2 regions of the Citrobacter amalonaticus genome follow, and region 2 is predicted to be linked to the other one. Evidence: predicted binding sites of a transcription regulator. Region 2 holds the regulator's gene; the other holds the start of a gene.
The links. Region 2 encodes PurR, which represses purine synthesis genes. Its sites were predicted from a motif close to CANGCAAACGTTTGCNTG; they were not measured.
Positions count from the first base shown of each region.

Region 1: a site for PurR is predicted at 2,541-2,558, ahead of purE (5-(carboxyamino)imidazole ribonucleotide mutase). Genes of this name have one in related genera too.

Region 1 is NZ_CP014015.2:3,217,036-3,221,441, forward strand. Features, by position in the region: gene mnmH (tRNA 2-selenouridine(34) synthase MnmH) at 1-800, opposite strand, end outside; gene purK (5-(carboxyamino)imidazole ribonucleotide synthase) at 897-1,964, opposite strand; gene purE (5-(carboxyamino)imidazole ribonucleotide mutase) at 1,961-2,470, opposite strand; gene AL479_RS15510 (DUF1848 domain-containing protein) at 2,585-3,526, opposite strand; gene lpxH (UDP-2,3-diacylglucosamine diphosphatase) at 3,566-4,288, opposite strand; gene ppiB (peptidylprolyl isomerase B) at 4,291-4,406, opposite strand, start outside.
Region 2 is NZ_CP014015.2:4,178,403-4,182,808, reverse strand. Features, by position in the region: gene sodB (superoxide dismutase [Fe]) at 1-274, shown strand, start outside; gene AL479_RS20330 (MFS transporter) at 321-1,487, opposite strand; gene AL479_RS20320 (YnhF family membrane protein) at 1,656-1,745, opposite strand; gene purR (HTH-type transcriptional repressor PurR) at 2,039-3,064, shown strand; gene punR (DNA-binding transcriptional activator PunR) at 3,061-3,993, opposite strand; gene punC (purine nucleoside transporter PunC) at 4,105-4,406, shown strand, end outside.

The DNA of each region.
Region 1 (4,406 bases), 960 kb from region 2:
CCCGGCTCGTCGCCATAGGCGTGGGTGAAATCATGATGCATTCGCACAAAATACTCTTCCCGCAGGCGCTCAAGACGGCGCTCGAAAGGATCGTCAATCACGGCGATTGTGGACTGCGCCATGCGCTCGCGCAGACATTCCGGCAGATGGTTAGCGCCAATCATCCGGCCTTCATCTTCCAGCACCCAGCGTGTGGCCTGCTTTTTGAGCAGCGTCACCGCCAGCAGATTTTCAAAACTGGCCTGACTGAGCTGGGGTTCCAGCGTGCGACCAAAAGAGGAGCCGCGATGGTGGGCTAATCCCTCGAGGTCTACCCCATTTTCCTGCTGTTGCACCAGTTGCGTTTTGCCATTGCCGGTACAGCCGCCAATCAGCACGATCGGTTTTTGGACCTGTTCTTCCGTGGCGGCGATCGCGGCCTGGCGTAGCGCCTTGTAGCCACCGTTGATCAATGGGTAATCCACACCGGATTCACGTAGCCACTGCTGGACAATGTGCGAACGCTGACCGCCCCGGGCGCAGCAGAGATAGCCCTGCGGATATTGCTGGCAGGCTTCGCGCCAGGCATCCAGACGCTGCTGGCGAATCTCGCCGCAGACCAGTTGATGACCGAGCGCCAGTGCAGCCTCTGGCCCCTGGCGTTTGTAGCAGGTACCCACGGCGGCGCGCTCGTTATCATTCATTAAGGGTAAATTTATCGCGCCCGGTATGGCGCCCTGCTGAAATTCAACCGGCGCGCGGACATCGATTAAGGGCGTATCGGCGGTAAGGATCGCGCGATAGTCCGTTCCATCGTTCATGAGAAATCCTGAAAAAGACAAACAGCAATGGACGGGATTTTACGCGCGGAAGGAGAGGACGGGGAAGTATAAGTTAAACTTCCCCGCATTTTAGGCTTACTTGAGCTGAGTTTGCGCCCAGAGGATACCGCTGGCGTATTCCGTCGGCAGCAGCGGCGAGAGGGCTTCCAGCGTGGCGCTCAGTCGCGCGGTATCGCTGTCGGTCAGATTCAGGTGACCCACTTTACGCCCTGGACGCACCTCTTTGTCGTACCAGTGCAGATGAACCAGCGGCAGTTTCAGCCAATCGTAGTTCAGATCGCTGCCAATCAGATTCACCATTACCGACGGACTGTCCACCACCGGTGACGGCAGCGGCAGGCCGGTAATCGCCCGCAGATGCAGCTCAAACTGGCTGATGCTGGCGCCGTTTTGCGTCCAGTGACCGCTGTTGTGTACGCGCGGGGCCAGTTCGTTGATCAGCAGACCTTCCGGTGTCACAAAGCACTCCATCGCCATCACGCCGACGTAACCCAGATCCTGCATGATGGCCGAAAGCATGGTTTCGGCCTGCGCCTGCTGTCTGGCATCAGCGCGCGGGAAGGCGACGCTGGTGCGCAGAATACCGTCCTGATGCAGGTTACGCGTCAGTGGGTAGAACACCGTGCTGCCGTCATGTGCGCGTGCGCCAACGAGCGACACTTCACCCGAGAAATTAATGCCCTGCTCAACAATGCATTCGCCGTAGTTGTCGTCCGGCAGTTGATCGGTTTCATCGGCACGTAGACGCCACTGACCACGACCGTCATAACCACCGACGCGACGTTTCACGATCGCCAGTTCGCCTAAACGGGTAAAGACAGCAGGCCATTCGCTTTTGTCGGCCAGCAACTGCCACGGCGCGGTCGCCAGACCGAGCTTATCGAAAAGCTGTTTTTGCGTCAGGCGGTCAGCAATGATTGGGAATACATCGCGGTTAACGAAGGCCGGATGACGCGCCAATTCACGCGTTAACGCGGTTTCCGGCCAGCGCTCGATTTCTGCGGTAATCACGCTTTGCTGAAAAGGCACGGCAGCCGGTTCCGCATCCAGCCCGACCGGCCAGACGGCGATGCCCAGCGGTTCACCCGCCTGACGGAGCATCCGGCCTAATTGCCCGTTGCCCAGTACGCAAACCTGTTTCATGCCGCACCTCGCGGATCCGGATTCTCCAGCACCTCATCCGTTTGCGCCTTGCGCCAGTCGGTCAGGCGCTGATGCAGCGCTTTATCATGCGTTGCCAGAATCTGCGCCGCCAGCAGCGCCGCGTTAGCCGCGCCCGCTTTACCAATCGCCAGCGTACCGACCGGAATACCGCGCGGCATCTGCACGATAGAGTACAGGCTATCGACGCCGCTCAGCGCCGCGCTTTGTACCGGAACGCCCAGTACCGGCACCAGCGTTTTCGCCGCAATCATACCTGGAAGATGGGCAGCGCCACCCGCGCCAGCAATAATTACCTGATAGCCGTTCTCTTCGGCGCTTTCGGCAAAGCTGAACAGTTTATCGGGAGTGCGGTGGGCAGAAACCACTTCTACGTGATGTGGGACATCCAGGATTTCAAAGATTTCGGCGGCGAACTGCATGGTAGCCCAGTCGCTTTTGGACCCCATCACGATGGCGACACGCGCCGGATTATTGCGGGAAGACATGCGTCTGAAAACTCCTGTGGTGCGGGACACACTGCTTTTGAGGCCACAGAGAATAGCACGATACTACGCCAAGGAAAACGGTTGCGTAGCTGGATTTTAAGGCTTCCTGCGACGTCAAAAGAGATTTTGCTGGAAACGTACCGGTTCCAACAGAAGCGGATCGACCCCCTCAGTCCCCCCTGACAAAAAAGGACTCTGCGGATCATGTTTTTTGAAATTGCTGTTGGCTTGATGCTGATTGTCGGTCGCGTAGCAATATTGACATCCATGCAGGCAGGTGTTGTAGGTGCCGATGTCTATGCTCTTCACACATCCACAGGCCTCACGTTGACCTGAATCTTTGCTATCAGGGATTAATAAGCCAAATAAGTCATTAATCAGCGCCTCATCAATACACTTCCCATGCTGAATGCCTTGCCCGGTAAGATTGGCTTCTTCGGCACAGGAGTAAATGTCCAGTCCATGTTGCCGGGCAATCTCTGATAATTTTTGCGACAACGCTAAACAGAGTTCATGGTTTTGCGTGATATCGCTGTAAATGAGCGAATCAATCGCCTTCAGGTTTTTTTCTGTCTTTTGATAGAAATCAGCGAAGCTAATGACGACGCGCCGGGTATGGCCTTCTAATTCGCTGGCGATTTTACTGAACAGGCGGATATGTTCGTCAAACGGAAGGTGGTTTGAAAACAAAATGGGATCATAGCGCCAGATGACTTTTTCAGCGCCGACTTTTGCTGACAGTCGTTTGAATACGTCGAGCGCTTTATGCGGATTTAAGGTTTTAGACTCAATCAACCGCGGATACCCGGTGAGGGTGAACTGGAAATAAAAGCGATGACCGATTTCAGTGAGCTCATCGATATAGGGAAGCAGTTTCGTGGGATTGCGTGTCCAGAATACGATCGCATCAACATCTTCAGGTCGCAATGACACCCGAGAGACCTGGTGATAGTTAAAAGGATTCCGGGTCAGCAAAAAGCCAGCGTGAATGCGGTTCATTAACCACTCACTGTAGAAAGCAGGTATATCGGTGCGACGGCTGGCGCTAATAATCATCGCGAGTATTCCAGTATTAATAATGAGAGAGCTTTTTTCTCAAAACGGGAAAGCGATCAGTTCCACATCGTCCGGCGTGACTTTAACCATTGAACCTTCATGATGCCAGGCGCCTAACACGACGCGGAAGGCGGGTTCACCATTAGCAGTGAGCGGGTGAACATCAGGACGGTGAGTATGGCCGTGAATCAGCCACTGGACATGGTGTTTTTCCATCTCCGCGATAACCGCATGTTTGTTGACGTCCATGATTTCCAGCGACTTGCTGCGGTTGGCGGCTTTGCTGTCGGCACGCATTCGGGCGGCCACGCGTTTGCGAATACACAGCGGCAGGGCGAGGAACAGCGTTTGCAGCCAGCGCTGATGGACTTTTGCGCGAAATGCCTGATAACCCGCGTCATCAGTGCACAGCGTATCGCCGTGCAGGATAAGCACCCGACGACCGTACAGATTGAGTACTTTTTCCTGGGGGAGCAACGTCATGCCGCTTTCGCGGGCGAAGCGTTTGCCAATCAGGAAGTCACGATTACCGTGAATGAAGAAACAGGGGACGCCGGAATCAACAACCGCTTTAATGGCGGCGGCTATTTCACGGTGTAACGGGTTGGGATCGTCATCGCCAATCCAGGCTTCGAACAGGTCGCCCAGGATATACAACGCGTCGGCCTGACGAGCTTCACCCGCTAAAAAACGCAGAAAACCGGCGGTGATCGCCGGTTCTTCCGTGCAGAGATGAAGATCTGCAATAAACAGTGTCGTCACGATTACTCGCTGACGGTCACGTTTTCGATAATGACGTCTTCTTTTGGTACGTCCTGGTGCATGCCGCTGCGACCGGTAGAAACGCCTTTGATTTTGTCAACCACGTCCATACCTTCAA
Region 2 (4,406 bases):
CTTTGCTGAGTTCAAAGCACAGTTTACCGACGCGGCGATCAAAAACTTCGGCTCTGGCTGGACCTGGCTGGTAAAAGGAAAAGATGGCAAACTGGCTATCGTTTCAACCTCCAACGCCGGCACGCCGTTGACCACCGACGCCACGCCGCTGATGACCGTCGACGTATGGGAGCATGCGTACTACATTGACTATCGCAATGCGCGTCCTGGCTACCTGGAACACTTCTGGGCGCTGGTAAACTGGGAGTTTGTGGCGAAGAACTTCGCTGCGTAAAAGTGATAACGCAGAAGGGACTCCCTTCTGCGTTTTTGTCCTGCCGTTAACTGGCGACACACACCTGGTCGGGTTGTTTTCTCGCCGAGACAAACACCAGCAGCAGCGCCATACCCGCCACAATCGCCCCCATCACCGGAACAAAACTGTAGCCCAACCCGCCTGAAATAACGGCTCCGCCCGCCGCAGCACCCAGCGCATTTCCAAGGTTAAATGCACCAATGTTCACGGAAGATGAGAGACCCGGCGCTTCATGAGCCACACGCATGACGCGCATTTGTAACGGTGGGACGACCGCAAAGGTCGCTGCCCCCCAGACCACCATGCTGACCGCCGCGCCCAGTTCATTCTGAGCCAGGAATGGGATCGCCAGCATAATCACCATCAGCAGCAGCAAAAATCCCTTCAGCGTGCCGTTAACCGAGCGATCGGCCAGTTTTCCGCCAAGGTAGTTGCCAATGGAGAAACCCACACCGATCAGAACCAGCATCCCGGTCACAAAAGCCGGCGTCGCATGGGTGATGCTTTGCAGAACAGGTGAAATATAGGTATAGAGCGTGAACATGGCGCCCGCCCCCAGTACGGTGGTCAGCAGCGCCGAGAGCACCTGAGGACGCATCAGCACCGCCAGCTCTTTTTTCACTTCCGGACGCGCCCCGGCACCGCCTTTTGGCAATGAGAAGAAGAGACTCAGCATCGAGATAACGCCCAGCCCCGCCGTCGCCATGAACGACATCCGCCAGCCGATGGTTTCACCCAGCCAGGTCGCCGCCGGCACACCGCCGATATTGGCGATGGTCAGCCCCATAAACATAGTGGCAACGGCGCTCGCCTGTTTGTGCTTCGGCACCACGCTTGCCGCCACCACCGAACCCAGGCCAAAGAATGCGCCGTGGTTAAGGCTGGTTAAAATACGTGACAACATCAGCGTGGTGTAATCCGGCGAAATCGCCGAGAGCACGTTACCGAGCGTAAAAATAGCCATCAGAAAAATGAGCGCATTACGGCGTCCGCGATGTGACAGCAACAGCGTCATCAGCGGCGCGCCGACCATCACGCCTACCGCATAAGCGCTAATCAGCATACCTGCCGCAGGGATGGACACATCAACGCCACGCGCGATGACGGGCAGCAGACCCATTGGCGAGAATTCGGTGGTACCGATGCCGAACGCGCCGATGGCCAGCGCCAGTAACGGATAATTAATTTTCATGCAGTGATGACTCCGGCTCTTCGCGACAGGGCGCGATGCTTAACTAAGAGTCAAAAGCATGACATCAATCACAAAAAAAGAGAAGTTAACAAAAATACAAAAGACTTTTGCAGATTCAATAACAATATGACAGGAGGTTCGAGGGAGCAGGAACTCCCCCGAGGGGGATCAGTGCAGTGCCGCCGTCAGGCCGCCCGCAACGATTAAAGCCAGAACAATAAACGTGGTCACTAATGAAAATTTCAGATCGGTGCTCATCAACTTTTCTCCTTTTTATTCCCACACAAAAAGTGATATAGCGCATTTTTACACACTTGAGTGTAAAAATCTCCCACGATTTAGAGTGATATGTGCTTTTAATACTTCCCCTTTTCGTAAAGATCAGACAAAATTCGACGCTTACTTGATTAGCGTACCGGCCATTGACCCCTTCCTGACGTTCCGTGTCGTTTCCCGGCGTGCCGCAGCCCTGATGTTGGGCACAGGATGAGTAAAGGCAAACGTTTACTTAGCGTAATTTAATGTTCAGGTTGGGTCTGGAGTGAGATTTAATGGCAACAATTAAAGATGTAGCGAAGCGCGCAAACGTTTCCACTACAACCGTGTCACACGTAATTAACAAAACGCGTTTCGTCGCTGAAGAAACACGCAATGCAGTGTGGGCGGCAATCAAAGAATTGCACTATTCCCCCAGCGCGGTTGCCCGCAGCCTGAAAGTCAACCATACCAAGTCTATCGGTTTGCTGGCGACGAGCAGCGAAGCCCCCTATTTTGCCGAAATTATTGAAGCGGTTGAGAAGAACTGCTTCCAGAAGGGCTATACCCTGATCCTCGGTAACGTCTGGAACAACCTGGAAAAACAGCGTGCCTATCTGTCCATGATGGCGCAAAAACGCGTTGATGGCCTGCTGGTAATGTGTTCCGAATACCCCGATCCCCTGCTCTCAATGCTGGAAGAATATCGTCATATCCCGATGGTGGTGATGGACTGGGGCGAAGCCAAAGCCGACTTCACCGATACGGTGATTGATAACGCCTTTGAAGGCGGTTATATGGCAGGCCGTTACCTCGTTGAGCGCGGACATCGCGAAATTGGCGTGATCCCAGGACTGATGGAGCGTAACACTGGCGCAGGCCGTCTGGCCGGTTTTATGAAGGCGATGGATGAAGCGCTGATTAAAGTGCCTGAAAACTGGATTGTACAAGGCGACTTCGAGCCGGAATCCGGCTACCGCGCTATGCAGCAAATTCTGTCGCAGGCGCATCGCCCGACGGCGGTCTTCTGTGGCGGCGATATCATGGCGATGGGCGCCCTGTGCGCCGCCGATGAGATGGGTCTGCGCGTCCCGCAGGACGTGTCGCTGATAGGCTACGACAACGTGCGCAACGCCCGTTTCTTTACGCCGGCGTTGACCACTATCCACCAGCCAAAAGATTCGCTGGGTGAGACGGCCTTTAATATGTTGCTGGACCGCATCGTCAATAAACGCGAAGAGTCGCAGTCTATTGAAGTCCACCCGCGCCTGGTGGAGCGCCGCTCCGTTGCGGATGGCCCGTTCCGCGACTACCGTCGTTAAGCCTCTTCTGCGGGAGTCTCATCTGGCTCCCGCAACCACTCTTTGTTCAGCGTTTCACTGTCTCCCAGATAATCCAGCAGCCAGATCAGCGCAGGTGACATATCATTCTGCTGCCAGGTCAGGCAACAGGCCGCATCCGGGAACGGGTTCTCCAGATTTAACACGACCCACTGCCCCTTGTTAAGATACGGCTTGGCGAAATGCGTCGGTACCATGCCGACACAGAGTCCGGCGCTAATACAGGTCGCGGAGGAATCCCAGTCCGGCACCACCACCCGCTTCTGGTTGTCCAGCAGCCAGGTCACGCGCTTCGGCAGAGTGCGGGACGTATCTTCCAGCACCAGCGACGGCCAGTTGCGCAACGTGTCATCGCTTAACGGCCCGCTCATAGCGGCCAGCGGATGCGTACTGGCAACGACGCAACACCAGCTCAGCTTACCCATATCGCGGAACGTGTATCGTCCTCCCACCGGGATCGCCTGGGTTGCCCCGATGGCGAGTTCGACCCGGCCATCTGACAGCGCGTCCCAGACGCCATTAAACACCTCTTGAAAGACCAGTAGCTCCACGTCATCAAAGTGGCGGTAGAAATCGACGATCAATTGCCGCGTGCGTTCCGGTCGCACGATATTGTCCACCGCGATGGGAAGTTGCCCACGCCAGCCGTTGGCGATCTGCTGACACTGCTGGCGCGTGATCTGCATTTTTTTGATGACAGAGCGGCCTTCTTTCAAAAACCAGGCGCCCGCCGGGGTTAACACTACATCACGATGGCGACGTTCAAAAAGCGGGACGGCCAGCCACTCTTCCAGTTGGCGAACCGTGTAGCTGACCGCCGAAGGCACCCGGTGCAACTCCTGGGCCGCAGAACTAAAACTCCCGTTGCGCGCCACGGCATCGACGACTTCCAGCGCATATTCTGACCACATAATCTGCCTACAAAATTTTTGAATGCAATAAACAAATATTACCGTTTCACAAGCCGAAATTCACTCCCTACACTCTGCGCCAGTGTGATTAATCAAAATTAGAGAACAACTATGCAACCAGGAAAAGGGTTTTTAGTCTGGCTGGCAGGGCTCAGCGTGTTGGGTTTTCTGGCAACCGACATGTATTTGCCCGCATTTGCCGCCATTCAATCTGACCTGCAAACACCGGCCTCTGCCGTCAGCGCCAGCCTGAGTCTGTTTTTAGCAGGCTTTGCCATCGCACAACTGCTGTGGGGACCGCTCTCGGACCGTTACGGTCGAAAACCGATCCTGCTGCTGGGCCTGTCTATCTTCGCTCTTGGCAGCCTGGGTATGCTGTGGGTTGAGAGCGCAACGGGCCTGTTAGTTCTGCG